3 regions of the Ectothiorhodospira sp. PHS-1 genome follow, and region 1 is predicted to be linked to each of the others. Evidence: predicted binding sites of a transcription regulator. Region 1 holds the regulator's gene; each other region holds the start of a gene.
What was found. The regulator sigma-54, encoded in region 1, starts transcription at its own class of promoters, with help from an activator protein. The targets are predictions, from matches to a motif close to TGGCANGNTNCNTGCTT.
Positions count from the first base shown of each region.

Region 1 (9,868 bases):
GCGTGAAAGACGATGTACGTCCTGCCCCTCTACCAGCACCTGGCCATGATCGGGACGCAGCTGACCCCCGATCAGCCGCAGCAACGTGGTCTTGCCGGTGCCGCTGGGGCCCATGATGGCTGTCACCTGCCCCTGAGCGATGGTGATGTTCAGGCCATCGAAGATCTTGCGATCACCGCGGGCAAAGTGCAGATCACGGATCTCGATCCAGGGCGTCTTGTCGGGAGAGGCGTCGATGGTCCGGTTCCTGGGTTTGAATGGAGGGGGGAGCGGGTGATCAAGGTACCGTGAATGTTCCCGGGCCGTCGGGGTCCTGTCAAGCCACTCCCAGCAGCGCGGCAATGGTCATGGCCTGATCCACCGTACCGGGTCCGGCATCCATGAACAGCAGCCCCGCCCCGGCCGGGCTGCCGTGGATGAAACACTCCAACTGCCCACGCAAGGCCCGCAGGTCCGGCGGGCCATCCAGTGTCAGCAGGCCCACGCCACCACAGGCGCCCGGGGTATCCGTGCCGGTCCAGAGTCGCGCCGAACCGGCCCCGGCACGGGATGCAAACCAGGGTCGGCCCGTGCCGGGCGGAGGAAAGGCCGCCCCGGCCGCCATCACATAGCCGGCCAGATGATCACCCAGGACCGCCTCGGCTCTGGCGGGCACGACCGCATCGTCCTCCGGTGACAGTTCCAGATAGAACCGGAACCCCCGGGACACCTCGTCCCGCCAGACGCGCATGCCGGCCTCACCGGCGGCCAGGCGCCGCTCCCTGGGCACCAGCACGGCACGAAATTCATTGGCGTAATACGACAAACGCCAGGACGCCGGCAGATCATCCGGGTAGAATTGCGCCAGCCAAGCCGGGTGTTCCCAGTCACGAACCCCGAAGTCCAGGGTAAAATCCGCCCGATCAGCCATGGCGCCCCATCCCCCACCGCCCTATCGCAAACACCTGTATGCTCACTTCCATCACTGCCGTCCTGCTGGGTCTGATCATTCTGGTCTGGAGTGCCGACCGGTTCATCTTCGGTGCCGCCGCCCTGGCGCGCAACCTGGGCATCCCCACCATGATCATCGGCCTGACCATCGTCGGCTTCGGCACCTCGGCGCCGGAGCTGCTGGTTTCCGGCATTGCCGCCTGGCAGGGCAACTCCGGGCTGGCCATCGGCAACGCGGTGGGTTCCAACATCGCCAACATCGGCCTGATCCTGGGCATGACGGCCCTGCTCGCCCCTCTGGCCATCACCTCCGCCACCCTGCGCAAGGAAATGCCCCTGGTCCTGGGGGTCAGCGTGCTGGCCTACCTGCTGGTACTCAACGGCACCCTGGGCAGGATGGACGGCCTGATCCTGCTGGGCGGCCTGATCCTGATCATGGCCTGGATGGTGCGGGACGGTCTCAAGGGACGCAACAACGGCCCCGACCCGATCCAGGGCGAGTTCGAGGCGGAGATTCCGCGGGCGGTCTCCACCGGCAGGGCCGTTCTCTGGCTGCTGATCGGCCTGGTGCTGCTGCTGATCAGCGCCCGCGCCCTGGTCTGGGGAGCGGTGAACATCGCCACCGCCCTGGGCGTGAGCGACCTGGTGATCGGACTGACCATCGTCGCCATCGGCACCAGCCTGCCGGAACTGGCGGCGGCCCTGATGAGTGCACGTCGTAACGAGCCGGATCTGGTGCTGGGCAACATCCTGGGCTCCAACCTGTTCAATCTGCTGGGCGTGCTGGCCATCCCGGGTCTGATCCGCCCCGCCGGCGTACCGGCCGATGCCCTGTGGCGGGATTTTCCGGTCATGCTGGGTCTGACCCTGCTGATCATCGTCATGGCCTTCAGTTTCAGGGGGCGTCCAAGGCGCATCAACCGGGTGGAGGGCGGAGTGCTGCTGGCGCTCTTCATCGGCTACATGACCTGGGTGTATCTGAGCCTGAGTCCGGCCGGGGGGACGGCGTAAGCGATGAAGACCGAAAATGATCTTGCTCAACCCACCTGAAGCATTGGTAGCGTGACGGCATCATGAAACTCAATCCGGAAAAGACCCGCGAACTTGCCCTGGCGGTACTGGACACGGAGGCCGAGGGCATCCGCGGCCTGATGACCCGCATCGACGCCCGGTTCATCCGCGCCTGCGAACACCTTCTCGCCTGCACCGGCCGCGTGGTGGTCACGGGCATGGGCAAGTCCGGCCATGTCGGCAACAAGATCGCCGCCACCCTGGCCAGCACCGGCACCCCCTCCTTCTTCGTCCACCCGGGTGAAGCCAGCCATGGAGACCTGGGCATGATCACGCCGGGTGACACGGTCATCGCCCTGTCCAACTCCGGCGAGACCGATGAACTGCTCACCATCCTGCCCCTGATCCGTCGCCTGGGCGTGCCGATGATCGCCCTCACCGGCAACCCCCGCTCAACCCTGGCGCGGGAGGCCACCGTGAACCTGGACGTGAGCGTGGCCCGGGAGGCCTGCCCCCTGGGCCTGGCCCCCACGGCCAGCACCACCGCCGCCCTGGCCATGGGCGATGCCCTGGCCGTGGCCCTGCTGGAAGCCCGCGGCTTCACCGCCGACGACTTCGCCCGCTCCCACCCGGGCGGGCGCCTGGGCCGCCGGCTGCTCCTGCACGTGGCGGACATCATGCATACCGGCGAACGCATCCCCGTGGTGCGGGCCGATGCGCCCCTGGGTGATGCCCTGCTGGAAATCAGCCGCCAGGGCCTGGGCATGACGGCGGTAGTGGATGAACAGCGACGACTCATCGGTGTCTTCACCGACGGCGACCTGCGCCGCACCCTCGACCGGGGCGTGGACGTGCATGCCACCACCATCGGTGAAGTGATGACTCGTCAGTTCAAGACCGCCGCCCCCACCATGCTGGCCGCCGAGGCCCTGAAGATCATGGAGGATCACAAGATCAGCGCCCTGCCGGTGCTGGACGAGGGTCAACGCCTGGTGGGCGCCCTCAACATGCACGACCTGCTGCGCGCCGGCGTGGTCTGACCGTTCCTGCCCGACGCGTGGTATCGTTGCCCCATGAACGAAACGCTCACTGAACGCGCACGACGGGTGCGCTTCGTCATCTTTGATGTGGATGGCGTACTCACCGACGGCAGCCTGTTCCTGGACGATGACGGACGCCAGTACAAGGCCTTCAACAGCAAGGATGGTCAGGGCATGCGCATGCTCGCGGACAGCGGTGTCCAGGTGGGCATCCTGACCGGCCGCCGCTCGGGCGTGGTGGAACACCGGATGCGGGATCTGGGCATCCGGCTCGTGGTCCAGGGCCGACGCGACAAACTCGAAGCACTCGGCGGCCTGCTCGCGGATGCCGGTGTCGGCGCCGATGAAACCGCCTACGTGGGGGATGACGTGGTGGATCTCCCGGTCATGCGCCGGGTCGCCCTGGCCGTTGCGGTGGCTGACGCCCATGCCCTGGTAAGGGAACACGCCCACTACGTCACCCGACAACCGGGAGGGCGCGGTGCCGCCCGGGAGGTCTGTGAATTCATCATGGAGGCCCAGGGCACTCTGCAGGCCGCCATGGCAGCCTATCTGAGATGAAACTGCCCTCGCTGTTCCTGATCCTGCTGCTGACTCTGGTCGCGGCCGTCGGCTTCTGGCTGGCCCGGGACGCCGATGAACGCCGCCGGGTACTGGAAGACGCGGCAACCGAAGGAACCGATTTCTTTCTGGAACAGTATGCGGCCATCCATATGGACTCCCAGGGTGAACCCCGTTACCAGCTCCGCGGCCAGCGCATGGAGCAGCGCGAAATGGATGGGGCACGCTGGCTGGAGACCCCGGTACTGGTCCTGCATCAACCACCTGGCCCCACCTGGACCCTGCGCTCCGAGCAGGGCTGGATCTCCCCCATCGGTGATGAGGTCAGGTTGCTGGGCGAGGTGCACATCCACCGCGCTGCAGAGGGTGGACGGGACCCGATCACCATCACCACCCGGGACACCACCCTCTGGCCTGATCCCCGTCAGGCCGTCACCGATGCCCCGGCACGTCTGCAGACAACCTATCAGGAGGCCGAGGGTCTGGGGCTGTTCCTGGATCTTGAACGTGAAATTCTGGAACTCAAACGAGAAGCACGGGGTGTCTATGTTCCCCATTAGGGCTGTTCCCAGTCAGTCATTTCCGCGCCAGCGGGAATCCAGGTCCAACGGAATGCGGCCGGCCTCCCCCGGGTCGTCATTCCCGCGCAGGCGGGAATCCAGTCACGGAGTGAAAAGCATGGGCTCCCGCCTTCGCGGGAGCAACGGCGAGGGCGCGGTTCAGTGCTCACCCTGGCGACGGCCTGGCGCGTGGTTCATGATCCCGGCCCTGGCCATCCTGCTGCCGTCCGGACCGCTCCAGGCGCAGGTGGACCGGACATTGCCCATCCGCATTGAGGCGGACTCGGCCACCCTGGACGACAACCGGGGCATCAGCACCTACCGGGGCAGCGTACGCATCACCCAGGGCGCCACAGAAATCAGCGGCGATACGGTCACCGTCCATACCCCGGGCCGGGTGCTGGAACGCATGACCGCGGAGGGTCAACCGGCCACCCTGAACACACTGGATCCACAGGGGCGGGAAGTCCGGGCCGAAGCCGCGCGGATGGAGTTCCTCCCCAACGAGCAACGCATGGAGCTGAGCGGCAATGCCCGCGTGCGACAGGGCACGGACGAGTTCCGGGGCAGCCGCATCACCTATGACCTGCGCACGGCCACGCTGGAGGCCCGCACCGGGGACACCGGCCGTGTCGAGGCCATCTTCACGCCCAGGGAACAGCCTCCCGCCCCTGTCGAGGGGACGCCATGAGTCGTCTGCAGACCCACGACCTGGTCAAGCAGTACCGCGCCCGCAAGCCGGTGGACGGTGTATCACTGCAGGTGAACAGCGGTGAGGTCGTGGGCCTGCTGGGTCCCAACGGCGCCGGCAAGACCACCTGTTTTTACATGATCGTCGGTCTCATCCCCTGCGACGGCGGGCGCATCGAACTGGACGGCAGGGATATCACCCCCCTGCCCATGCATGCCCGCGCCCAGTTGGGCATCGGCTATCTGCCCCAGGAGGCCTCGGTTTTTCGCAAGTTGTCGGTGGAAGACAACCTGCTTGCCGTGCTGGAAACACGCCGCGACCTCAGCCGCGGCCAGCGCCATGAGCACATGGAATCCCTGCTGGAAGAGTTTCAGATCATGCATATCCGCGAGAGCCTGGGCATCAGCCTCTCGGGGGGTGAGCGGCGGCGGGTGGAAATCGCCCGCGCCCTGGCCACCGAACCGGCCTTCATCCTGCTTGATGAGCCCTTTGCCGGGGTAGACCCCATCTCCGTGATCGAAATTCAGCGCATCATCACCCATCTGGTCTCCCGGAATATCGGGGTACTGATCACCGATCACAACGTCCGTGAAACCCTGGGCATCTGCAATCGCGCCTATATCCTGAGCGACGGACACCTGATCAGCGAGGGGCCGCCGGAAGTGGTGCTGGCAGACCCCCAGGTCAGGCGGGTCTACCTGGGCGATCATTTCCGACTATGAAGGTAGAGTTTTTGAGCCAACGCATGGTTTCCCCACACTGGGTCACATTTTTCGTGCCAGGACGTATAATCCGGATGACAGACCCGGCACATGACGGCAAGGCACCGTCAGTACTGCCCGGACCCTTCAACTCCTGCCTGACGACTCCGGTGGCACGCCACATCCTATGCTGAAACCTTCTGTCCAGCTCCGTCTCGGCCAGAGCCTTACCATGACACCGCAGCTGCAGCAGGCCATCCGGCTGCTGCAGCTGTCCACATTGGAGCTCCAGGCCCAGATCCAGGAAACGCTGGAGACCAACCCGATGCTGGAAGCCCTGGAAGGCGCGGATGCCGACCTGGATACCGGCATGGATGAAGCCACCCAACCTGAAGGCATGGCCCCCGGCGCCGATAGCGCCGACAAGGATGCGGAGAGCCGGGAATTCGACGAGCCCGCCGAACGGGACAACACCAGCGAATCCGCGGAAACCATTCCCGAGGAACTGCCCGTGGACAGCAACTGGGAAGACCTCTACGACATGCCGACCGCCGGCGGCGGCCAGATGGACAACGACGGTCGCGACCTGTTCGAGAATCAGAGTGCACCCGGCGAAGACCTGCGTGACCACCTGCTTTGGCAGATCAACCTGTCGCCCCTGAGCGAGCGGGACCAGGTCATCGCCATGACCATCATCGATGCCATCAACGATGACGGCTACCTGGCCGAACCCATCGAGCAGATCCACGCCGGCCTGGCCCAGGATCAGGAGATGGAACTGGAGCTGGATGAGGTGGAAGCCGTGTTGCGCATGGTCCAGCACCTGGATCCCGTGGGCGTGGGTGCACGGGATCTTGCCGAGTGCCTGTTGCTGCAACTGGAGCAGTTCGCGCCGGAGACGCCCTGGCTGGCCGAGGCCAGAACCCTGGTGCGTGATCACCTGGAAGCCCTGGGCACCCGCGACTTCAAGGGGGTCCAGCGCCGACTGGGGCTGGCTGACGGCGAATTGCAGGTGGTGATCTCGCTGATCCAGAGCCTGAATCCCCGCCCGGGCACCCTGATCAGTTCCAGCGCACCGGAATACATCATTCCCGATGTCTTCGTGCGCAAGCGCGAGGGATTCTGGCAGGTGGAACTGAATCCGGAAGTCGCGCCCCGGTTGCGGGTCAACCCACTTTATGCCAGCTTTGTGCGACGGGCCGATTCCAGCCAGGACAATATCTACCTGCGCAATAGCCTGCAGGAGGCCCGCTGGTTCATCAAAAGCCTGCAAAGCCGCAACGAGACCCTGCTGCGTGTGGGCACCGCCATCGTGGAACATCAGCGCGCCTTTCTGGAACACGGTGACGAAGCCATGAAACCCCTGGTGCTGCGGGATATCGCCGAGCAACTGGAGATGCACGAATCCACCATCTCCCGCGTCACCACCCAGAAGTACATGCACACCCCGAGAGGGATTTACGAATTCAAGTATTTCTTCTCCAGCCACGTGGGGACGTCCGACGGCGGTGAGTGCTCCGCCACGGCCATCCGTGCCATGATTCGCAAACTGATTGCCGAAGAACCCCAGGGCAAGCCCCTGAGTGACAGCAAGATTGCCCAGATCCTGGTGGACCGGGGCATCCAGGTAGCGAGGCGCACCGTTGCCAAGTATCGCGAGGCCATGGCGATCCCGCCATCCAACGAACGCAAGCGCCTCGTCTGAATCCACAACCAGGCCTCAGCTTCACTTTCACATTTCAAACCAAGGAGTCACCTCATGCAGATCAACCTCACCGGTCACCACGTGGACCTGACCGACGCCCTGCGCGACTATGTCAATGACAAGTTCCAGCGCCTGGAGCGCCATTTCGACAACGTCATCGACGTACATGTGGTCCTGACCGTGGAGAAACTGCAGCAGAAGGCGGAAGCCAACATGCTGGTCAGCGGCAACACCATCTTTGCCGACGCCAGCCATGCCGACATGTACGCAGCCATTGACGCCCTGGTCGACAAACTGGACCGTCAGGTGGTCAAGCACAAGGAGAAGCTCAAGGACCATCACCGCGCCGAAGGCTCCCACCGTAACCACATCGGGTGAGATATCCATGAACATCGGTGATCTTCTCGCTTCGGAGCGCGTCTGCTGTCTGCCGGACGTCAGCAGCAAGAAACGTGCTCTGGAGATGCTGGGTGACATGCTTTCGAGCCACCTGCCCAGGCTGACCCAGGGAGAGATCTTCGACAGCCTGCTGGCCCGGGAACGCCTGGGCAGCACCGGCCTGGGGCATGGCGTCGCCATCCCCCACGGCCGGCTGGCCGGAGCCGACGAGGCCTGTGCCGCCCTGCTCAAGCTGGGCAAGGGCGTGGACTACGACGCCCCGGACAGCGAACCGGTGGACATCCTGTTTGCCCTGGTGGTGCCGACCGAATGTACCGACGAACACCTGCAGATCCTCGCATTGCTCGCGCGCATGTTCTCCGATCCGGAGACCCTGGCCCGACTGCGTAGCGCCAAAGGACCGGAAGACCTGCTGGAGCTGGTACACCACTGGGATACCGAAAGCCCAGACTCACCGTGACCACGCCCCCCCTTACCGTCCATCACGTCGTCGAGGCCATGGGAGAACGCCTGGCCCTGCGCTGGGTGGCCGGTCATCAGGGCAGGGAACGCCGGATCGCTCACCAGGCCACGCCTCACGGCAGTACCTCACTGGTCGGACACCTGAACATCATCCATCCCAACCAGATCCAGGTGCTGGGTCCGGACGAGATGCGCTACCTGTGGAACCTGCGCAAGAACTCCCAGCGGGACATCCTGGAACAGCTGGTGAACGGCACGGCGGCCCTCCTGATCGTCACCGACGGTCTGGCGGTTCAGCCGGAACTGTGCGCCCTGGCGGACAAACAGGCCGTCCCCCTGCTCTCCACTGCCCTGCACAGCCACGAAATCATCAATATCCTGCGCTATTTCTTCAGCGACAAGCTGGCGGAGACCATCACCCTGCACGGTGTCTTCATGGAAGTGCTGGGCATCGGGGTGCTGCTGACGGGGGAAAGCGCCATCGGCAAGAGCGAGCTGGCCCTGGAACTCATCAGCCGCGGACACCGTCTGATTGCTGACGATGCACCCGAATTTGCCCGCATCGCCCCGGACATCCTGCGGGGCACCTGTCCGCCAGTGCTGGAAAACTTCCTGGAGGTCAGAGGACTGGGCGTCCTGAACATTCGTGCCATGTACGGTGACAGTGCCATCAAGAGCAGCAAGTACCTGCGCCTGATCATCGACCTGAAAGACCAGGTCGACGTGACGTCCGCCGACATCGATCGCCTTCATGGGGGACGATGCAGCCGGGAGGTACTGGGACTGCAGGTTCCCGTCATCACCCTGCCCGTGGCCTCCGGCCGTAACCTGGCGGTCATGGTGGAGGCGGCGGTGCGCAATCACCTGCTGCGGCTGCGCGGCTACATTGCCGCCGACGATCTTTCCGCCCGCCAGCGGCGTCAGATGCAGAGCGACTCATGAAACTCATCATCGTCAGCGGGCTTTCCGGGTCGGGCAAAACCGTGGCCCTGCATGCTCTGGAGGATGCCGGCTACTATTGCATCGACAACCTCCACCTGGAACTGCTGCCGGCGGTGGTTGGCCAACTGCGACAAGCTCCCCAAGCCGGCTATGGCGAGGCGGCCGTGGGCATCGATGCCCGCAGCGGCATCGAATCTCTCGACCAGTTCGGTCGCATCGTCAACGAAATCCGCGCCATGGGCGTCGAGCTGCAGATCATTTTCCTCTACGCGGAACTGGAAACCCTGCTCCGCCGCTTCAGCGAGACCCGTCGCCGTCACCCCCTGGCCCGTCGGGGCATCCCCCTGATGGAGGCCATCAACCTGGAACGGGACCTGCTGGGCGTCATTGCCGACCATGCCGATCTGGCCATCGACACCACCCGCACCAATGTCCACCAGCTCAGCCAGTCCATTCGGGAGCGGGTCCGTCAGGCCAGTCTGCGAGGGCTGTCACTGCTGATCCAGTCCTTCGGCTTCAAGTACGGTTCACCGGTAGACTCGGATTTCGTGTTCGATGTACGCTGTCTGCCTAATCCCCACTGGCAACCGAGTTTAGCCGCCTTGACCGGCAAGGATCCGGCGGTGATCCGTTTTCTGGAGAACGAATCCATGGTGGAGGCAATGTTCAATTCGTTGCGCGACTTCCTCATCACCTGGATACCCCGGTTTGAGAGCGACAATCGCAGCTATCTGACCGTTTCCATCGGCTGTACCGGGGGTCGCCATCGCTCGGTCTATCTGACCGAACGACTCTCCCGCCATTTTCGTGAGCTCAGAGGCGACGGTGTGACCACCCGTCACCGCGAACTTTCCTGAACCAGTCAC
Region 1 is NZ_AGBG01000003.1:17,020-26,887, reverse strand. It holds gene ECTPHS_RS01695 (ATP-binding cassette domain-containing protein) at 1-237, opposite strand, end outside; gene ECTPHS_RS01690 (hypothetical protein) at 317-910, opposite strand; gene ECTPHS_RS01685 (calcium/sodium antiporter) at 949-1,941, shown strand; gene ECTPHS_RS01680 (KpsF/GutQ family sugar-phosphate isomerase) at 2,004-2,981, shown strand; gene ECTPHS_RS01675 (HAD family hydrolase) at 3,015-3,542, shown strand; gene lptC (LPS export ABC transporter periplasmic protein LptC) at 3,539-4,102, shown strand; gene lptA (lipopolysaccharide transport periplasmic protein LptA) at 4,299-4,793, shown strand; gene lptB (LPS export ABC transporter ATP-binding protein) at 4,790-5,515, shown strand; gene ECTPHS_RS01655 (RNA polymerase factor sigma-54) at 5,682-7,199, shown strand; gene hpf (ribosome hibernation-promoting factor, HPF/YfiA family) at 7,254-7,577, shown strand; gene ECTPHS_RS01645 (PTS sugar transporter subunit IIA) at 7,585-8,058, shown strand; gene hprK (HPr(Ser) kinase/phosphatase) at 8,055-9,002, shown strand; gene rapZ (RNase adapter RapZ) at 8,999-9,859, shown strand.

Region 2 (9,868 bases), on a different contig from region 1:
AATGCGGCAACACTAAAACGGCTTCCATATTGTGTGGTGTCACCAAAATCGACAGTTATTTCAAGGTCGTCCGCACCATTTGGTGGATCTGCATAATTGATCTCCAACTCACCGCTTGCAAGCGTGCCATCATTATTAAAGACCAGAGTGTCATTACCTACGATTGCCAAGGTTCCATCGGGCTCCCTTATGGCGGCAACAACCTCCCAAGTTTTATTCTCAGGGGGATCCTCACGTCTGAAAAAAAGTGTGACTGCACGCGCTGATCCAAGAGAGTCATAAATCGTCAGAGATGTTGAGTAATTGTAGGTTTCCGGATCCTCTGGATCGATGGGACCATCAACAGGCTCCGCATCTGAACTCAAGTTCATGAGTGCATTGATGGCCGTAGTAGGCTGGGGTTCGGAATCACCGATGGTAAGCTGCATTGACTGCAACAGGTTTCCACCTTCAGGCGGATATCCCTGCAAGCGCTGTCCGGCCGAGTTGACAATAAAACCGTCCTTGTCGACTTGAAACTGACCGGCCCTAGTGTACTCGGTTATTCCGTCACGATCTAAAATAAAGAATCCTTGGCCGTTGATGGCAAGATCCAGGTTATTGTCACTGAAATTCAGGTCTCCCTGAGTGAACTGCTGGGTCACGGACGCCAGGTTGACGCCGCTCCCGGTGGCGGTCTTGGAGACCCCGGTGTAGGACAATGCGAACACGTCCGCGAACTCGGCACGGGAGCGCTTGAAGCCCGCCGTGGAGGAGTTGGCAATGTTATGACCCGTCACCTGCAGATCCGATGAGGCCGCGTTCAGACCGGTCAGACCGATGTTGAATGATGGCATGGTATAACCCTCAGTTTATTGGCTTGTTTCTAAAGACACGTCTCAACCGATCTGCCGGACCGTGGCCAGGTCGATCTCACCGAAGCCTTCAACGATCAGCGTGATTCCCCCGCCGGCTTGCCCTGTACGGACGCTGTCCACCCGGGCATTGAGCAGGGTCTGGGGCTGGCTGGTCTGGCCATCCAGCTGAGCCTCGGCACGAAACTCATACACCCCCGGTGGTGCCCGCTCGCCTTCCGTGGTGATGCCGTCCCAGACGAAGGATTTCATACCGCTCCCCTGCCCACCCATGGGGATGCGACGCACCAGCACCCCCGCCTCGTTGTACACATTCACCGTCAAGTCATTGGCGGAGGATTTCAGATCCACTCCGCCGCGGATGCCTCCCTCGTCACCCAGCACCGCCAGATCCACCGGAATCAGTACCTCGCGATCCACCAGGGCGGCGGCCTGCAGGGTCTGGTTGGCCTGCATGGCCTGGGCAATGCCTTCAAAGGATTTCTGCAACTCACCGATCCCGTTGACCGTGCCGAACTGGGCGATCTGGCCCAGAAAATCACCACTTTCCATAGGTTCGAAGGGATCCTGGTTCTGCAACTGGGTGATCATCAGCTTGAAGAAATCCGCCTGTCCCAATTCGTCCCGGCTGGATTCCTTTTTCTGTCCGGCGGCCGAGGTCAGGCCCAGACTGGCTAGGGTGTTGGCATCAATGACGCTCATGGTTCATCCCTCCTATGACTGGCCCAGTTGCAGGGTTCGCAATAGCAATTGCTTGGTGGTATTCATCACTTCCACGTTGTTCTCGTAGCTACGGGACGCGGAAATCATGTTGGCCATCTCGTCCACCAGATTGACGTTGGGCATGTAGACATACCCCTGTTCATTGGCCAGCGGATGATGGGGCTCATATTTCACGAAGGGCTCGGCCTGGCTCTCGACGATGCCGGCCACCCGTACCGGAGAAGTGGACGCACTGCCGCCGAACTGGTCCATCACGGTCTGGAACACCGGCTGCTTGGAGCGGTAGGCCTGCTCGGGGGTGGTGCTGGCCACCTGGGCATTGGCCATGTTGCTGGCGATGGTATTCAAACGTACCGACTGGGCGCTCAGCGCCGAACCGGAGACGTCGAAGATCTTGAACATGTTGCTCATGACTTAATCTCCCGGCCTATTCGCCTTTGAGGGCCGTGCGCAGGCCGCTGAATTTCTTGCTGAGAAAATCCAGGCTGGCCTGATACTGCACGGTATTTTCGGCAAAGGCCGCCTGCTCCAGCTGGGGGTCCACCGTATTGCCGTCCAGGGACGGCTGGGTGGGCACCCGGTAGAGCGGCTCGTCCAGAGCCTGACCCGAGGCATCAGTGGCAATATGGGCGGCGTGGGTAAGGCGCAGGCCCAGGGCATCGGGCTGATGCGCACGACTGAGCACCTGGCGAAAATCCAGGTCCCGTGCCTTGTAGTTGGGGGTGTCGGAATTGGCGATGTTGGAGGCGAGCAACTCCAGGCGCTTTGAGCGCACCTGCAGCGCATCGCCGTGGATACCAATGGCCCTGTCTATGGAAAGTGGCATGGACTCGACCTCAAGAAATGTTCCTGAAGGTCGAAAATGCAATCAGCGTGCCATAAAAGAAAGTCTCGTTATTTTAGAGACTTAAGGGAAAGGCACCCGGAATCGGAGAGGCTGTCACGGCAAGATACCGCCGTTCGCAAGATCCCGACCCATGGAGCGGGTCGGGTTATTGACGCCTGTGCTTTCAGCGCAGGCGATATACAACGCCCGGATTGCAACGCACCATTTCAAAGGCGTCGGAATAATTGGCCATGGACTCGGAGGCCCCCAGGAAAAGATAACCACCCGGATTGAGAATCTGGGAGATACGCTTGAGAATCAGCTTCTTGGAGTCAATGGAAAAGTAGATCAGGACATTGCGACAGAACACCACATCAAAACGCCCCAACAGGGTGTAGCTGTCCATGAGATTGAATTCACGGAAGGTAGCACGGGCCTTGATGTCGGGCCGGAGGGACCAGCGATCGCCATTCTGCACGAAGAAACGTTGGCGTCGCTCAAGGGACAGGCCGCGGGCGACGGCCAGGGAATCGTAGCTGGCCTCGCGCGCTTCCTTGAGCACCGCGCCGGAGATGTCCGTGCCCAGGATCTGCACATCCCGCAGGCTGCCGGGGCGGGATTGCTGGTATTCACTGAACCCCATGCTGATGGAATAGGCTTCCTGTCCGGATGAGCAGGCGGCAGACCAGATGCGCGGGGCGTATCCCGCCCCCTTCTGCTTTGCCAGTTCCGGATAGATCTGGTTCTTGAGGATCTCAAAGGGAAACACGTCCCGAAACCAGTAGGTTTCGTTGGTGGTCATGGCCTCGATCATCCGCTCTCGCAGCCCGGGATTCCGCCCCAGCTTGAGCTGCCTGAGCAGCTCGCTCACGGAAGAAACCGAGAACTCGCCCATGAGCCGCGACAGGCGGCTGTTCACCAGATAGTGCTTGTTTTCCCCCAGGACCAGTCCACAGGACTTCTCCAGAAACAGCCTGAAATCCTCGTAATCCTGAGATTCGATAGGGCCTGACAAGGTGGTTTCCTGTTATGGATCAATCTTTCGTTATAGGGCTCAAGCCATCGAAAAGCGCAACGGATGGCACCCACAGTATACCCTCGAGAGTCCCCAAAGGGGGCAATGGCACACTGCCGTTCAAGGGGAACGCAATGACCGCCGGGCGGCATGATCCTGCCGGCCGCGCTTATATATCATTCCACGGCATCATCCGCCTGCAGGTATCCCAACACGACCTCCGCCAGTTCATCCGGACTGAACTTGGGCAGAAAACGGTTGGCTCCCGCCCTGCGGACCAGGGTCTCATTGAAGGTTCCGCTCAGGGAGGAATGCAGCACCACGTGGAGTTTCGACAAGGCCGGCTCCTTGCGGATGGTGGAGGACAGCGTGTAACCATCCATCTCTGGCATCTCGATATCCGAGATCACCATCCCGATCTGTTGCTCGATGGGGCCCTGGGCAGCCAGTTCCATCAACTTGTCCAGCGCCTGCCTGCCGTCGTTCACCACCACGGATTCCACGCCCATCTGGGTCAGGGCGCGCACGATCTGCCTGCGCGCCACCGCGGAGTCGTCAGCGACCAGGGCACGGCGTACCTTGCCCCCTTCCTGAATGTTGGACAACAGCGAGTCACTGACGTCCCTTGCCGGACCGGTGATCATCTCCAGCACCTTTTCCACGTCGATGATCTCCACCAGACGATTATCGACCTGGGTCACGGCCGTCAGGAAACTGTCCTTGTGCGTGCCCCGGGGAGGTGGATGAATCTGATCCCAGTTGAGGTTGATGATGCGATCCACCGACGCCACCAGAAGCCCCTGCACGGAACGGTTGAACTCCGTGAGAATGACGAAGGACCCGCTCTCCCTGGAGGGAACCGGGGGCATGCCCAGTGCCTGGGCCAGATCGACCACGGACACCGTCTTGCCACGCAACGTGGCCACGCCGCGGATGATGGGGTGGGCGCTGGGAAGCCGGCTCAAGGCGGGACAGGTGATGACCTCGCGTACCTTGAATACATTGATGGCAAACAACTGACGGGTGCCCAGAGTGAAGAGGAGCAGTTCCAGACGATTCTGCCCCACCATTTGGGTCCGACGATCGACGTCATCCAGCAAGCTGCTCATCAGGCTCTCCCGCGGGTATCAGCAGATCATACCTGCTCATTCAGGAGTATGATCGGCTCCGACAAAGATTTCTTGAAATTTTTCTGGCCCTCATCTTGCACAATATCTCCCCAGGGACATCATGCGCCACAGATCCGGCGCTTCTTGAAATACCCCCGGGTATAGGTGATGAACCATCCAGCGAGGTAGCATTAAGATGTTTTTCAGCTTCCGCAAGTGCCGCAACGGGATCCTCCTAAGTTTGTTCGCGGGTGTGCTGATCTGCGCCCCCACCAATCTCATGGCGGTCGAAACGCAGTCGCACGACAGTATTTTGACGGCTGCAGGCGCGTTCCTCGGTCAACAGGCACGCGCCCATCACGGCGAGCATGTGGATGTGCGTATCAACCGGGGTTCACTAGACCCGCGTCTGCGACTCAGGGCGTGTGACGGGCCACTGGAAACCTTCCTGCCTCCGGGCACCAGGATGACCGGTCATACCACCGTGGGCATTCGCTGCACCACCCCTTCGCCCTGGAGCCTTTTCGTGCCCATGCAGATTGTCGTCCGTGGCGAGGTCGTGGTTCTGGAAAGAGCCCTGCCTCGAGGCACCCTGATCTCCGAGGGCGACATCCGGCTCGAGTTGCGTGACCTGGGCAGCATGCACGGTGGCTATCTCACCGACCCCACGGCGGTCACCAACATGGTCCTCAGACGAGCCTTGCCCGCCGGTACTGCCCTGAGCCCCCAGATGGTCGAGCCCCAGCGACTGGTGCAGCGAGGGCAGAAAGTCATGCTGGTGGCGCAAAATACCGCCATCTCCGTGCGCATGGAGGGACAGGCGCTCGCGGACGGCGCCTATGGTGACTGGGTTCAGGTTCGCAATCTGTCCTCCCGGCGCATTGTGGAAGGTCGAGTGCTGTCAGCCGGGGTGGTGGGTGTTAGTATGTGAGTCAAATTGCACTGACTGCCCCTACTACCCCTAAAGAAACCCGCGAATCGGCCGATACGATTTCTAAGAAGTGGCCGTTCAGTGCACGCGAGGAACGCAATATGTCCATCGACATCAAGAATTTAACCCAGACTCAGCCGCGCAGCGCCGGGGAGAGCCGTGGTGCCTCCGACGTGGCCAAAGGCGCGCGCTCGGGCGGTGGCACGGGATTTTCCGGTCCGGTGGGCGACAAGGTCACCCTGACCGAAACCGCCAGGCGTCTGAGCACGCTGGAGCAGAACGTCAGGGCACAGCCCTCCGTCGATCAGGAAAAGGTGGAAGCTATCCGCCAGGCCATCCAGGAAGGGCGGTATGAGGTCAACGCCGAGTCCGTGGCCAACAAGATCCTGAAGACTGAAGACCTGTTCTAGCCATGAACATGCGCTCGTTTCCGGAGCAACTGGATCAGATTCTGACCCATTCGGTGCGGGAGGCCTCTGCCCTGGAACATGCCCTGCAACTGGAAGGACAGGCCCTGAGCACCCGGGACCTGGAAACCCTCAATCTGGCCATCGTTCAAAAACAGCAACAGGTTGAGCGGCTGGAACAACTGACCCGTGATCAGGGTGCCCTTCTCAAGCGGGAGGGCTATGAGAACAATGCCCAGGGCATGGCCCACTGCCTGCGCGACTGGGACGCCGAAGGTGTCCTGGCGCCTATCTGGGACCGACTGGTGGATGTCATGGCGCGCTGCCGGCAACTGAACCTTGCCAACGGCGGTGTGGTGGAAACCAAGCGACGCCATGTGGAACAGGCGTTGCACATCCTGCGAGGCGAGGAAGCCCACACCGAGCTGTACGGCCCCCGAGGACAGGCGACCTCTGCCGGAGCAAATTCCCGCACTATCACCAAAGCCTGACCACTACCCGGACGACATCGCAGCCCCTTGCGCCCGCACGAAAGAGCTGATTCTTTTCCAGACTGTGCTAGCCTCAGTGTAGGCTCCGGAAAAAACATATTCCCGGAGATCTTGGAGCGCGGAGGGTTCGGCCATGAATCAACCCAGCAATCAAGCACTGGTAACCGCTTGCCCACTCATACCTGGAGCGCGGGGCATCCCCATCATGAGACAAGAGAGTGTTGGCACCCTGCTCCGGGATCTTGAAGCACGCCGCGCCTCCATCAGCATACGTTTTGGCCAGGATCAGGAGTTCTATCACAGCACCCTGAACCGCATGGACCCATCGCGCGGCTGGCTTTTCCTGAGTCAATTGACCCCTTACCAGGGCAATCTGCGCATGGCTACCGGGCAGCAGATCCACATGTACGCGGTATTCAATGAGTCCTGCCTGCACTTCCGGGCCGAGGTACTTCACTCCGGGGAGCACGACGGCGAGGCCTTCCACGTGGTCTCCATTCCCACCGAACTGGACAGTGAGCAGAAACGCACCCATTTCCGTGCTCCGATGGATGGCGCCTCGAGCATTCCCGTGACCTTAGTGGACAGGGACGGACGCCAGTTCATCGGCAGTCTGGTGGATATATCACTGGGTGGACTGCGTGCCGTATTCCCGCTCAAGACCCCCATCCATGCCAAGGATCTCCTGACCCTCAGCAAACTCGCCTTTTCGGACATCGAACTTGTCCAGTGCGGCATTCAGGTCCGCTTTGCTTCCGACGACAGGGAAACAGGCGCGAGATTGGTCGGAGGGAGGTTTTATGACCTTTCCCAGGCGGACGAACAGGCATTGCTGCGGACCCTGCTCCTCATGGAACGGGAAAGGGTTCACCAAGGTGAGCCGGAACACAGAATCTTTCATCCCCCCGGGCAGTAGTAGAAAGTCCGTGAAGAATGACGATCGCCTCTCCTGCAGGGCCACGCCCTGTGGGAACTTGGTCTGGGGACGAGAAAGAGAAGCCTGGCGAGGAAACGGACGTACTGGATATAAGACGCGGTAGATATAAAAAAGGAAGGTAGAGGTGCCTGAAGACTCGTATGGCATCGGCCTCTGCAAAGTCACGATGCGACATACTGTTCCGAGTGATTCAGGCTACCTCTACCCGCACTGCAATACTGCAACTGCAAAGACCTTCTTAGTAGAAGGGTCTCCACAGGAACACCAGGAAGTGAGCAGCAGCAGCAATCACCATGAACACGGTGAAGGTGGTCTTGAACTGCTCGTGGAATTCCTTGGCTTGTTCTTCGCTCAGGCCGGAGATGCTGTCATTCATGATCTATATCCTCTCTCGTTACTCAGAAGCTTCAACAGCGCTGGCGTCGAAGGTCAGCGGGTTGTAGTTGTCGTTGGAGTACACAAAAGCGTGCACAGCCAGAGCGACGACGAGAACGGCCATCAGAATGGGCATCAGCCAGGTGCCGGGATTGACCACCAGCCACAGCTTCCAATCGTCTTTGGGATTGCTCGGCTTGCTCGGTCTGTATTCACTCATTGAATTGCCCTCTTGGTTTTATAACCTTGGCCATCATGATGATGACCAGGATGTTTGCAACCACCATTTCTTCAAACGGCCCGGTTGCTTCAAAGTGCCCTTAAACCATTCGCCCAAGTATCAGTAAATCAACTTTACATGACGCATGAAGCGAAAGCTCCCTGATCGGGTTTTATAATTCCGCGTCGGCCCGGGGAAACTTCAGAAACCGGATACCGCTGCGGCATGGATGTAATTCTACGTTGACAGGCTTAAATGTCAAGGCAGCCTGCCACTCTCGGAAAATATTTCATAAAAATAAATAAAAACAATAAAAACAATAACTTAAAACACAAAAACCCAGGTGTGAGCTACCTCTAGACTGCAGGCGCCGGATCTTTTAGTGACACAGATCAGTTTTATAGATACCGACTTTTCATCGCTTTCAAACGGCTTCATGTCAAAGATTTTTCAGTGCAATATGCCCCTACTGAAAATCTAAATAGAACCCCCCTGAAAGCCTTTTTCAGACTTTGTGAGCCATGAAGCGGGAGGCCATATAGACCAGAGGGAAAACGAGCCTGGCAGGTCACGAAAATCGCCCTCGGGGAAAGACTGTCATCGATACCGAACAAAACCGCCCAGAAGACAAAAAAACGGCCGGCGATTTCTCGCCGGCCGTTTTCACCCATACTGAAAATCCAGATCAGCTAATCAGGCAACTTCTTCAGCCTGCACAGTGGTCACATCGCTGCGCAGCGGGTTGTAGTCGTCATTGGCATACACGAAGGCGTGCACAGCCAGGGCCACCACCAGAACGGCCATCAGGATCGGCATCAGCCAAGTGCCGGGGTTGACCACCAGCCACAGCTTCCAGTCGTCGGCGGGGTTGCTGGGCCGCTTTGCTCTATATTCGCTCATTGAAATCACCCTATCAATTAGTTTCGAACTGACACTCACTCTAAAGTGACACGGGATTACCGTGCACCGGTACCGTTCTTAGTAGAACGGTCTCCAGACATAGACGAGGAAGTGAGCAGCAGCGGCCAGAGCCATGAACACGGTGAAGGTGGTCTTGAACTGCTCGTGGAATTCCTTGGCCTGCTCTTCGGTAAGACCGGAAATGCTCTGCACGTATTCGTCGGACATTCAAAGACCCTCCATAGGGTTTGCTGTGACTACTCGAATTCATCGACTCCAGCAGCGGTATTCGCTTCGTAGCCCTGAATCCGGGCTTCAATTCCCTGCCTTGAGTCTGGCTATAAGTCTACGCTGACACATTTCCATGTCAACGGGGGAGAACAGAGTTTCGGAGCAAATGCGACGCTGCCGTTGACCGGGGTCAAGTTTTTCGCCTCCCCTCCTCTCCCCGTTCATAAACCGGAACGGGGAGAGGAGGATAAAGGTTTCAAACCGGCCTCAGACAGTCGGGAAATCGGTCATACCGAACTTACCCTGTGGACCGGTGGCAGGCGGCTCTTCCTTGGCACGCAGCAGAGGAATCATCACCACCAGCACGGCCAGCAGCAAGGCGATCTCCAGATAGTAGACCGCCAGGTATCCGGTGGCCGGCGCCGCCAGGGTCTCTCCCAGCCAGCCGTTGCCCGTGATCCAGCCAACCAGGTCACGGATGGCACCACCCAGGAAAATGGCGCCACCAGCGGCAGTGGCCTGCACCGCACCCCAGGCACCCACCGCCATGCCGCTTTGCTCATTGCGGGCAAACCCCATCATGGCCAGCAGGGTGGAGACTGCAAACAACCCGCCGCCAAAGCCGATCAGGAAGGCACCGACACGGAACACAATGGTGGAGTCCATCGGTACGGCGATCACGACCACGATGAAGGCCAGAACGCCGACTGCGGCCCCCACGGTGGCAATCCTGTAGCAATTGGCGCCGCGGGTCAGCAACCTTGCCGCCAGTGCAAACGCGATCAGCATGCCGGTGGCCCATGTGGCAGTCAGGGTGGTGGTGGCCGCCACCGACATGCCCAGGATCTC
Region 2 is NZ_AGBG01000009.1:33,390-43,257, forward strand. It holds gene flgE (flagellar hook protein FlgE) at 1-836, opposite strand, end outside; gene ECTPHS_RS05580 (flagellar hook assembly protein FlgD) at 879-1,556, opposite strand; gene flgC (flagellar basal body rod protein FlgC) at 1,569-1,988, opposite strand; gene flgB (flagellar basal body rod protein FlgB) at 2,005-2,403, opposite strand; gene ECTPHS_RS05595 (protein-glutamate O-methyltransferase CheR) at 2,588-3,418, opposite strand; gene ECTPHS_RS05600 (chemotaxis protein) at 3,595-4,527, opposite strand; gene flgA (flagellar basal body P-ring formation chaperone FlgA) at 4,808-5,458, shown strand; gene flgM (flagellar biosynthesis anti-sigma factor FlgM) at 5,560-5,868, shown strand; gene ECTPHS_RS05615 (flagella synthesis protein FlgN) at 5,871-6,356, shown strand; gene ECTPHS_RS05620 (flagellar brake protein) at 6,562-7,272, shown strand; gene pufB (light-harvesting antenna LH1, beta subunit) at 7,532-7,669, opposite strand; gene pufA (light-harvesting antenna LH1, alpha subunit) at 7,688-7,888, opposite strand; gene pufA (light-harvesting antenna LH1, alpha subunit) at 8,582-8,788, opposite strand; gene pufB (light-harvesting antenna LH1, beta subunit) at 8,867-9,016, opposite strand; gene ECTPHS_RS05645 (BCD family MFS transporter) at 9,287-9,868, opposite strand, start outside.
Region 2: a site for sigma-54 is predicted at 2,440-2,456, ahead of flgB (flagellar basal body rod protein FlgB). Genes of this name have one in related genera too.

Region 3 (9,868 bases), on a different contig from region 1:
TGATCGGCAACAATCAGGGCGGCCTGTCCGGCCCGGCCATCAAGCCAGTGGCCCTGCTGCGGGTGCATCAGGTCTATCAGGTGGCCAGGCCCCACGGGGTGCCCATCATCGGTCAGGGCGGGGTGGCCAGTGCCACGGATGCCATCGAGTTCCTGCTGGCGGGTGCCACCGCGGTCGGGGTGGGAACGGGGCTGTTCTATGATCCGCTGCTGTGCCAGAAGATCAACCAGGGCATTCAGGATTACCTGAAACGCCATGGACTTGGCCATGTGTCGGAGCTGACCGGGGCCCTGCAGCTGAACTGAGGGGCTTCAGGCCCCCAGGTCCTCACCCTCGTCCATGTTCAGTTCATTGATCTTGCGGGTGAGGGTGTTGCGCCCCCAGCCCAGCAGTTTGGCGGCATCCTGCCGCCGTCCGCCGGTCTTTTTCAGGGCTGCCCGGATCATGATTCGTTCGAAGGCGGGCGTGGCCCGGTCCAGCAGGGAGGCATTGCCCCGGGCCAGCTCCTGTTCCGCCCATTGGGCCAGCTCTTCTTCCCAGCCGCCACCGTGGGCGTTGCCTGAGCGCTCGTGCAGTTCCGACGGTAGATCGTTGACGTGGATTTCCCGTCCCGAGGCCATGACCGTGAGCCAGCGGCACAGGTTTTCCAGTTGGCGCACGTTGCCGGGCCAGTCCAGGGCGGTCAGGTAGTCCAGCACCTCGGGCAGCGGCACCTTGCGTTCCACGTTCAGCTCGGCCGCCGCAGTGCCCAGAAAGTGATTCAGTAGCAGGGGGATGTCCTGGCGCCGTTCCCGCAGGGCCGGGACGTGAATGCGGATCACGTTCAGCCGATGGAACAGGTCTTCCCGGAACAGGCCCTCCTGGACCCGGCTTTCCAGGTTCTGGTGAGTGGCGGCGATGATGCGCACATCCACCTTCACCGGCATGTGCCCGCCGACCCGGTAGAACTCGCCGTCCGCCAATACCCGCAGCAACCGGGTCTGCAGTTCCGCCGGCATGTCGCCGATCTCGTCCAGGAACAGGGTGCCGCCGTCCGCCTGCTCGAAGCGTCCGCGCCGGGCACTCTGGGCGCCGGTGAAGGCGCCCTTCTCGTGACCGAACAGTTCCGATTCCAGCAGATCCTTGGGGATGGCGGCGGTGTTCAGGGCAATGAAGGGCATGTGCGCCCGGGGGCTGTGGCGGTGCAGGGCATGGGCCACCAGTTCCTTGCCGGTGCCGGATTCGCCGTTGATGAGGACGGTGATGTTGGAGCGCGACAACCGGCCGATGGCGCGGAACACCTCCTGCATGGCCGGTGCCTCGCCGATGATCTCCGGGGTCTTGCTGTTGCCGGAGGGTTCCTCCCGGCCCCGCTCCCGCCGGGCCTGGCAGGCCCGCTTCACCAGCGAGACCGCGTCGTCCACGTCGAAGGGCTTGGGCAGGTATTCGAAGGCGCCCCCCTGGTACGCGGAGACCGCGCTTTCCAGGTCCGAGTGGGCGGTCATGATGATCACCGGCAGCTCGGGGTGTTCCCGTTGCAGCCGGCTGAGCAGTTCCAGGCCGTCCATGCCCGGCATGCGGATGTCCGTCACCAGGGCATCCGGCACGTCATGCTCGAAGCATTCCAGGGCCTCGGCGGCGCAGGTGAAGGAGGTGACCTCGATACCGGCCTTGTTCATGGCCCGTTCCAGCACCCAGCGGATGGATCGGTCGTCATCAATGACCCAGATATGTTCACGTCTAGTCATCTATAAGCTCCACGGGGATCAGCAGCGAGAACACCGTCTGCCCCGGACGGGAAGTACACTCGATCAGGCCGCCCATCTGATTGATCAGGGACTGGGCGATAGAGAGCCCCAGCCCCGTGCCGCCGGCGCGACCCGAGACCATGGGAAAGAAGATGCGCTCGCGGATGTCGTCACCGATGCCCGGCCCGTCGTCGATCACCTGGATCAGGGCCACCAGCTTGTGGCGGATCTGACCGATGGTGTACTGGCGTCGTACCCGGGTCCGCAGGCGGATTTCCCCGCTGTCGCCGAGGGCCTGAACCGCGTTGCGCACGATGTTGAGCACCGACTGGATCAGCATGTCCTGATCGGCGTTGACGTCGGGGATGCTGGGGTCGTAATCGGTGCGGATGCGAATCTCTTCCGGCGCCTCCACGCTGACCAGGCTGCGGACATGCTCCAGGACCCGGTGGATGTTCAGGGGGCGGCAGTGGGGCAGGCTGTTGGGCCCCAGCATCCGGTTGACCAGGTTCTGCAGGCGGTCCGCTTCGCCGATGATGATCCGGGTGTACTCCCGCAGATCCGGGTCCGGCAGTTCCCGTTCCAGGAGTTGGGCCGCGCCGCGCAGCCCCCCGAGGGGATTCTTGATCTCGTGGGCGAGGCCGCGGACCAGGGCCCGGGTGGCGGACTGCTGATTGAGCAGCTGCTCTTCCCGGGTGATGCGCAGTTGCCGGTCAACCTGGATCAGTTCCACCAGCAGTTGTCTGGCGTGTCCCGGTTCGGAAATGGGGGAGGCGGTCAGGTCCACCGTGACCTCCCGGGCGAAATGAAGGGCCAGCAGCCGCTCCCGCTCCGTGAACGGATGCCCGGTGTCGAGGGATTGCCGCAGGCTGGCGATGAAGGTCTCGTCCTCCCGGAACAGGCCCTGAATCGGCAGGCCATGGATCCGGTTCAGGCTCATCTCCATCAGCATTTCCGCCGCCGGATTCATGTAGACCAGGCGCAACTGGTCGTCCGCTACCAGCACGGCGGTGGTCAGGGTCTCCAGCAGTTGTCGATGCAGGTTGTGATCAGGCGGCATACGGGTTCTCTTTAGCAAGAAACGAACCAGAATCATGCCGCGCACGGGAATCGTGCAATCATCCCGCAAAGTGGTCACGGGACGACGCTTTCGGGGTCTCGCCGGAGCGGTGGCGCGGCCTGTTCCGGCGCCTCTGGAGCATAGCATGCACCATGATGGTGCGGGGCGGTTCCGCGCCGGTGACGCGGCGGGTCAGGGCCGCGGTCGGGATTGCTGCTGCACGGTGGTGCGCAGGAGGTGGAAGGTGGTGGTGTCCGAGCGGATCAGGGTGTTGCCATCGTCATCCACGACCTCCGCCTGGATCGTGTGAGTTCCGGGCGTGACTTCGTCCAGGATGGCTTGGGCGGCCTGGGTGGTCACGGCGGTATCGCCGTTGAGGCGGATCCGGAAGCGGTGCCCCAGATCCGTTTTGAGGGCTGGACTCAGGTTCAGGGCGACGTCGACCTGCCCCAGGTTGGTGCGTACCACCCCGTCCCGTTCCGGGCGGTTGATGGCCAGTTGCTGATAGGCATCTCCTGGTTCCTCCGTTGCGGAAGGGGGTGGCTGTTGCAGGATGTCCCGAGCCTCGGGCAGGCCGGGCAGGGTGGCGGGCCGGTCCACCCGGATCGGCCGTGCATCGACTCCGTCCGGTGGCGTGTCACCGAAGGCAGGGCGCCCCTGCTCGTCGGTCCATTGGTAGATCTGGGCCTGGGCGGGCACGGTGAGCAGCAGCATCAGCATCAGCAGCAGGGGCATGGCGATGTCCTTGGTATCCTCTGTTCCGTGGCGGGGTCCGGAAAAAAAGAACCCCCGGCAAGCCGGGGGTTCGGTGCTTCCAGTGTTCAACCCGTCTTGTGCTTACAGACTGTAGTACAGATCGAACTCCACCGGGTGGGTGGTCATGCGCAGGCGGGTCACTTCTTCCATCTTCAGATCAATGTAGGCATCAATCATGTCGTCGGTGAATACGCCGCCGGCGGTGAGGAAGGCGCGATCCTTGTCCAGGGCTTCCAGGGCCTGATCCAGGGCGTGGCAGACCTGCGGGATCTGCTTTTCCTCTTCGGGGGGCAGGTCGTACAGGTTCTTGTCCATCGCCTCGCCGGGGTGGATCTTGTTCTGGATACCGTCCAGGCCGGCCATCAGCATGGCGGAGAAGGCCAGGTAGGGGTTGGCGGTGGAGTCGGGGAAGCGCACCTCGATACGTCGGGCCTTGGGGCTGGAGACCCACGGAATCCGGATGGAGGCGGAGCGGTTGCGGGCAGAGTAGGCCAGCATCACCGGGGCTTCAAAGCCGGGCACCAGGCGCTTGTAGCTGTTGGTGGAGGCGTTGGTAAAGGCGTTCAGGGCGCGGGCATGCTTGATGATGCCGCCGATGTAATACAGTGCCATTTCGGACAGGCCGCCGTACTTGTCGCCGGCAAACAGGTTCTGTCCGTCCTTGGCCAGGGACTGGTGCACGTGCATGCCGCTGCCGTTGTCGCCCACCAGGGGCTTGGGCATGAAGGTGGCGGTCTTGCCATAGTTGTGGGCTACGTTCTGCACCACGTACTTGAGGACCAGGACTTCGTCCGCCTTGCGGGTCAGGGTGCCGGGGCCGACGCCGATCTCGCACTGGCCGGCGGTGGCCACTTCGTGGTGGTGTACTTCGGTCTTGAGGCCCATTTCCTCCAGCACCAGGCACATGGCGGAGCGCAGGTCCTGCAGGCTGTCCACCGGGGGGACCGGGAAGTAGCCGCCCTTCACGGAGGGACGGTGGCCGATGTTGCCGTCCTCGAACACTTTTTCGGAGTTCCAGGAGGCCTCGTCGGAGTCGATCTTGAAGAAGGCGCCCTGGATGGAGTTGCCCCACTTGATGTCGTCAAAGACGAAGAATTCGTTTTCCGGACCCCACAGGCAGGTGTCGGCGATGCCGGTGCTGGCCAGATAGACCTCAGCGCGCTTGGCCAGGGAGCGGGGGCAGCGGTCATAACCCTGCATGGTGGCCGGTTCCACCACGTCGCAGCGCAGGTTCAGGGTGGGCTCGTCAAAGAAGGGGTCCATGACGGCGGTGTCCACATCGGGCATGAGGATCATGTCGGATTCGTTGATGCCCTTCCAGCCGGCGATGGAGGAGCCGTCGAACATCTTGCCGCCTTCCAGCACGTCCTCGTCGACGGTGTGGGCGGGCACGGTCACGTGCTGTTCCTTGCCGCGGCTGTCCACAAAGCGGAAATCGACGAACTTGGCGCCGTTTTCCTTGATCATATTCAGAACGTCTGCTGCTGACATGCGTACTCCTCCAGGGCTTGAATGAGAGAGGCCTGTTGAAACGGATCCCCGCCGGGGCGGGTGTTCAATTCGGTCGAACCATGGAAAGCATGAAGCGTGCCATGGCGTTGAATGGGGTTGCGGAGGCCATTTGGGGCGGATTTCGGGGGCTGCTTGATGATTGCATGCACAATCTTAGTGCGTTTTTGAGTATTTTGCGCTGTTTTGGGGCGCGAAATCCGTTTTAATGACGGGTGGGCGCCCATCGGCGGTGCCTGTCAGTACCGGAACAGCACCTGTACCTGACCCACATCCGCCGCCCGCAGGCTTGATGCCACCAACTGCCGGGCGGCGGCTTCGGCCTCGGCCAGGCTGTCGAAGGCCCGCAGGGGCAACTGAAGTTCCAGGTGTACCTGTCCTTGCAGATAATGGATCACCACCGGGTCCGCATGCCGGGCTGCAGGCACGTCGTGCCACTGGGCCTGCAGACGCTTGAGGATTTCGGTGCGGTTGGGCAGATGGCTGCTGGGGGCGCCCTGTTGATCATCCTCCGGATCAATATGGACCAGAATGTCCCCCAGCTCGTCCTGAACCCCGTGCATGGCCACGCAGACCGCATCGGCGATGTGATGGCCTTCGGAGACGCTGATGCGGGGCGCGACCTGAACATGGACATCCGCCAGCAGGGTGCCCGCCATACGCCGGGTGCGCAGGTCGTGAACCCCCTGGATGCCGTCCAGCCGGCGCACCGCCTCCAGCATGCGTTCCTGCTCCTGGGTTTCCACCCCGGTGTCGATGAGTTCCCGGGCGCTGTTCCAGATCAGTTTGACGCCCATGTGGCCGATCAGCAGCGCCACCAGGATGGCCGCCACGGCGTCCATGAAGGGCAGGCCGGCCAGGGTGGCGCCCACGCCCGCCAGCACCACCACCGACGAGACCACATCGGAGCGGTGATGCCAGGCATTGGCTTCCAGCATGCGCGAGCGAACCCTTTTGGCCACCCGCATGGTGTAGTGATACAGGGTTTCCTTGCTGATGATGGCGACCGCCGCCAGGATCAGGGCCAGGGGGGTGGGGCTCAGGAGTTCTTCCGGGTTCAGCAGGCGTCGTGCGGCATCGGTCATGATGCCCACGGCCACGCCGGCGAGTACCAGACCCACGACCACGGTGGCCAGGGTTTCGATGCGGCCGTGACCGTAGGGATGGTTGGCGTCGGCCGCTTCGTTGGCCTTGCGGGCGGCAAACAGCACCACGAAGTCGCTGGCCAGGTCGGAGAGGGTATGCACTCCGTCGGCGATCAGGGCCTGGGAATGGCTGATCCAGCCGCCGATGATCTGTGCCGTCGCCAGGGTCAGGTTGGTCACGGCACCGACGAGGGTGACACGACGCATGGCCTGATAACGCTGTTCGCTGGGGAGCCCGGCTGACATGAGGGCCTCGTTGATCCTGGCCCGGGTGGGCGCGGCTTGGGGAAGCGGGATTGTAAACCCTGGTGACACGGTCGCCCAGCCCCGCCACCCGTCGGAGGTTTCCCGGTCACGCACGGGACTGGGCGCTCGCCACCGGCCGCCGTTATACTGTCAGGCTTTGCACGACCCATGCTCGGGGTCGCGCCATCCACGAATCACTCGGGTCGATCCTCATGTCTTCTCACGACGTCTCTACCTTCCAGGGCCTCATCCTGGCCCTGCAGGACTACTGGGCGGGCCACGGTTGCGTGCTGCTCCAGCCCTACGACATGGAAATGGGAGCGGGTACCTTCCATTCCGCCACCTTCCTGCGGGCCATCGGCCCGGAACCCTGGCGCACCGCCTATGTACAGCCCTCCCGCCGTCCCACCGACGGCCGCTACGGGGAAAACCCCAACCGGCTGCAGCACTATTACCAGTTTCAGGTGCTGCTCAAGCCTTCGCCGCCGGACATCCAGCAACTCTACCTGGGTTCCCTGCAGGCCCTGGGCATCGACCCCCTGATCCATGACATCCGCTTTGTGGAAGACAACTGGGAATCCCCCACCCTGGGCGCCTGGGGCCTGGGCTGGGAGGTCTGGCTCAACGGCATGGAGGTGACCCAGTTCACCTATTTCCAGCAGGTGGGCGGCCTGGACTGCCGGCCGGTGAGCGGTGAGATCACCTACGGTCTGGAGCGCATCGCCATGTACCTGCAGGGGGTGGAGAGTGTCTACGACCTGGTCTGGACCCGGGGTCCCCAGGGTGTGGTCACCTACGGTGACGTCTACCACCAGAACGAGGTGGAACAGTCCACCTACAATTTCGAACATGCCGATGTGGCTTCCCTGTTCGGCTGGTTCGAGACTTGCGAGCAACAGAGCAAGCACCTCATCGCCCAGGGCCTGCCCTTGCCGGCCTACGAGCAGATGCTCAAGGCTTCCCATACCTTCAACCTGCTGGATGCCCGGCGCGCCATCTCCGTCACCGAGCGGCAGCGCTACATCCTGCGGGTGCGTGAACTGGCCCGCGCCGTCGCCGAGGCCTACTACGCCGCCCGTGAACAGCTGGGTTTCCCCATGCTCCCCGACGCGGCCAAGGCCGAACGCACCTGACCTGGGACTGGATCAACATCATGAGCGAAACACAGGATCTTCTGATCGAGATCGGCACCGAAGAGCTGCCGCCCAAGGCCCTCAAGGGACTGCGGGATGCCTTTGCGGACGGGGTCATCAAGGGGCTGGCGGATGCCGGCCTTGACCCCGTTGACCATGTGGCCTATGCCGCGCCCCGCCGCCTGGCGGTGTGGGTCAGGGGCCTGCCGCCGCGCCAGGCGGATCAGGCCATGGAGCGCCGGGGGCCGGCCCTGGCCGCCGCCTTCGATGCCCAGGGTAACCCCACCCGCGCCGCCCAGGGGTTTGCCGCCTCCTGCGGCGTGGCGGTGACCGACCTGGCGCGTCTGGAAACGGACAAGGGCGCCTGGCTGGTGCACCGTCACCTGGAGCCGGGGCGTGACACCGCCGCCCTGGTGCCCGCCATCGTCGAGGCCGCTTTGGCGGCCCTGCCCATTCCCAAGCGCATGCGCTGGGGCGATGGTGACGCGGAATTCGTGCGTCCGGTGCACTGGGTGGTGATGTTGCTGGGTTCCGAGGTCATCCAGGCCCCCATCCTGGGCATCCCGGCGGGTCGCGAGACCCGGGGGCATCGCTTCCATCACCCCGCGACCCTGCCCCTGTCCGCGCCGTCCGAATATGCCCCGCTGCTGGAGACCCAGGGCTGGGTGAAGGTGGACTTCGAGGCCCGTCGCGCCGCCATTCGCGGCCAGGTGGAGGCCGCCGCCGCCGAGCTGGGCGGTCGGGCGGTGATCGAGTCGGATCTGCTGGACGAGGTGACCGCCCTGGTGGAATGGCCGGTGGCGGTGGTGGGCCACTTCGAGGCCCGCTTCCTGGAAGTGCCCCAGGAGGCGCTGATCTCCACCATGCAGGACAACCAGAAATACTTCCCGGTGGTGGACGGGGAAGGGCGCCTGATGCCCCACTTCATCACCATCAGCAACGTGGACTCCCGGGCGCCGGAGCGGGTGCGGGAGGGCAACGAACGGGTGATCCGGCCCCGCTTCTCCGACGCGGAATTCTTCTGGAACCAGGATCGCCGCCGTCCCCTGGAGAGCCATCTGGAGGCCCTGAAGACGGTGGTATTCCAGCACAAGCTGGGCAGCCTGCACGACAAGACCCTGCGGGTGGTACGTCTGGCGGGGTTGCTGGCCCGGGACATGGGGGCCGATCCCGATCAGGCCCGCCGGGCCGCCCTGCTGAGCAAGTGCGACCTGCAGACCCAGATGGTGTTCGAGTTCACCGAGCTGCAGGGCACCATGGGGCGCTACTACGCCGCCCATGACGGCGAGCCGGAGGCGGTGGCCGCGGCCCTGGAACAACAGTACCTGCCCCGCCACGCGGGGGATGCCCTGCCGGCCGGCCCGGTGGGTCGGGTGCTGGCCCTGGCGGACCGTCTGGATACCCTGGTGGGGATCTTCGCCATCGGCCAGAAGCCCACCGGCGCCAAGGACCCCTTCGGTCTGCGCCGGGCCGCCCTGGGGGTGCTGCGCATCCTGGTGGAACTGGAGCTGCCCCTGGATCTGGAAACCCTGCTGCAACAGACCGCGGAAGGCTACGAGGGCCGGGTGCCGGCCGTCCCTGCCGTGCCCCAGGTGCTGGAGTACGTGATGGAGCGTCTGCGGGCCTATTACCTGGACCGGGGTATCCGCCCCGAGGTGTTCGAGGCGGTGCTGGCGGTGCGGCCCACCCGTCCTCTGGATTTCGACCATCGGGTGCGGGCAGTGGAGCATTTCCTGGGACTGCCGGAAGCCGAGGCCCTGGCGGCGGCTCACAAGCGCATTCACAACATCCTGCGCAAGGTGGAGGGCGGCCTGCCCGACCGGGTGGAAACCCGCCTGCTGGCGGAGTCGGCGGAGCAGGATCTGCATCGCCACCTGGAAGGATTGCGGGAGGTGGTGGCCGCTCATCTGGACGCGGGCGAGTATACCGATGGCCTGACCCGGCTGGCGGCCCTGCGCGGCCCCGTGGACGCCTTCTTCGATCAGGTGATGGTGATGGCCGAGGATCCGGCCCTGCGGGATAACCGGCTGGCGCTGCTCAATCGCCTGGCGGGGCTGTTCCTGCGGGTGGCGGACCTGTCCCGGCTGCCGTGAGGCTCGTCATCCTGGACCGGGACGGGGTCATCAACCGGGACTCCCCCGACTACATCAAGTCACCGGCGGAATGGGTGCCGTTGCCCGGAAGCCTGGAGGCCATCGCCCGCCTGAACCGGGCCGGCTGGTGCGTGGCGGTGGCCACCAACCAGTCGGGCCTGGCCCGAGGCCTGTTCGATCTGCCCACCCTGCGAGCCAT
Region 3 is NZ_AGBG01000002.1:131,935-141,802, forward strand. It holds gene ECTPHS_RS01350 (dihydroorotate dehydrogenase) at 1-305, shown strand, start outside; gene ntrC (nitrogen regulation protein NR(I)) at 312-1,727, opposite strand; gene glnL (nitrogen regulation protein NR(II)) at 1,720-2,787, opposite strand; gene ECTPHS_RS01365 (DUF4124 domain-containing protein) at 2,980-3,522, opposite strand; gene glnA (glutamate--ammonia ligase) at 3,625-5,034, opposite strand; gene ECTPHS_RS01375 (cation diffusion facilitator family transporter) at 5,292-6,443, opposite strand; gene glyQ (glycine--tRNA ligase subunit alpha) at 6,656-7,576, shown strand; gene glyS (glycine--tRNA ligase subunit beta) at 7,597-9,669, shown strand; gene gmhB (D-glycero-beta-D-manno-heptose 1,7-bisphosphate 7-phosphatase) at 9,666-9,868, shown strand, end outside.
Region 3: a site for sigma-54 is predicted at 5,120-5,136, ahead of glnA (glutamate--ammonia ligase). Genes of this name have one in related genera too.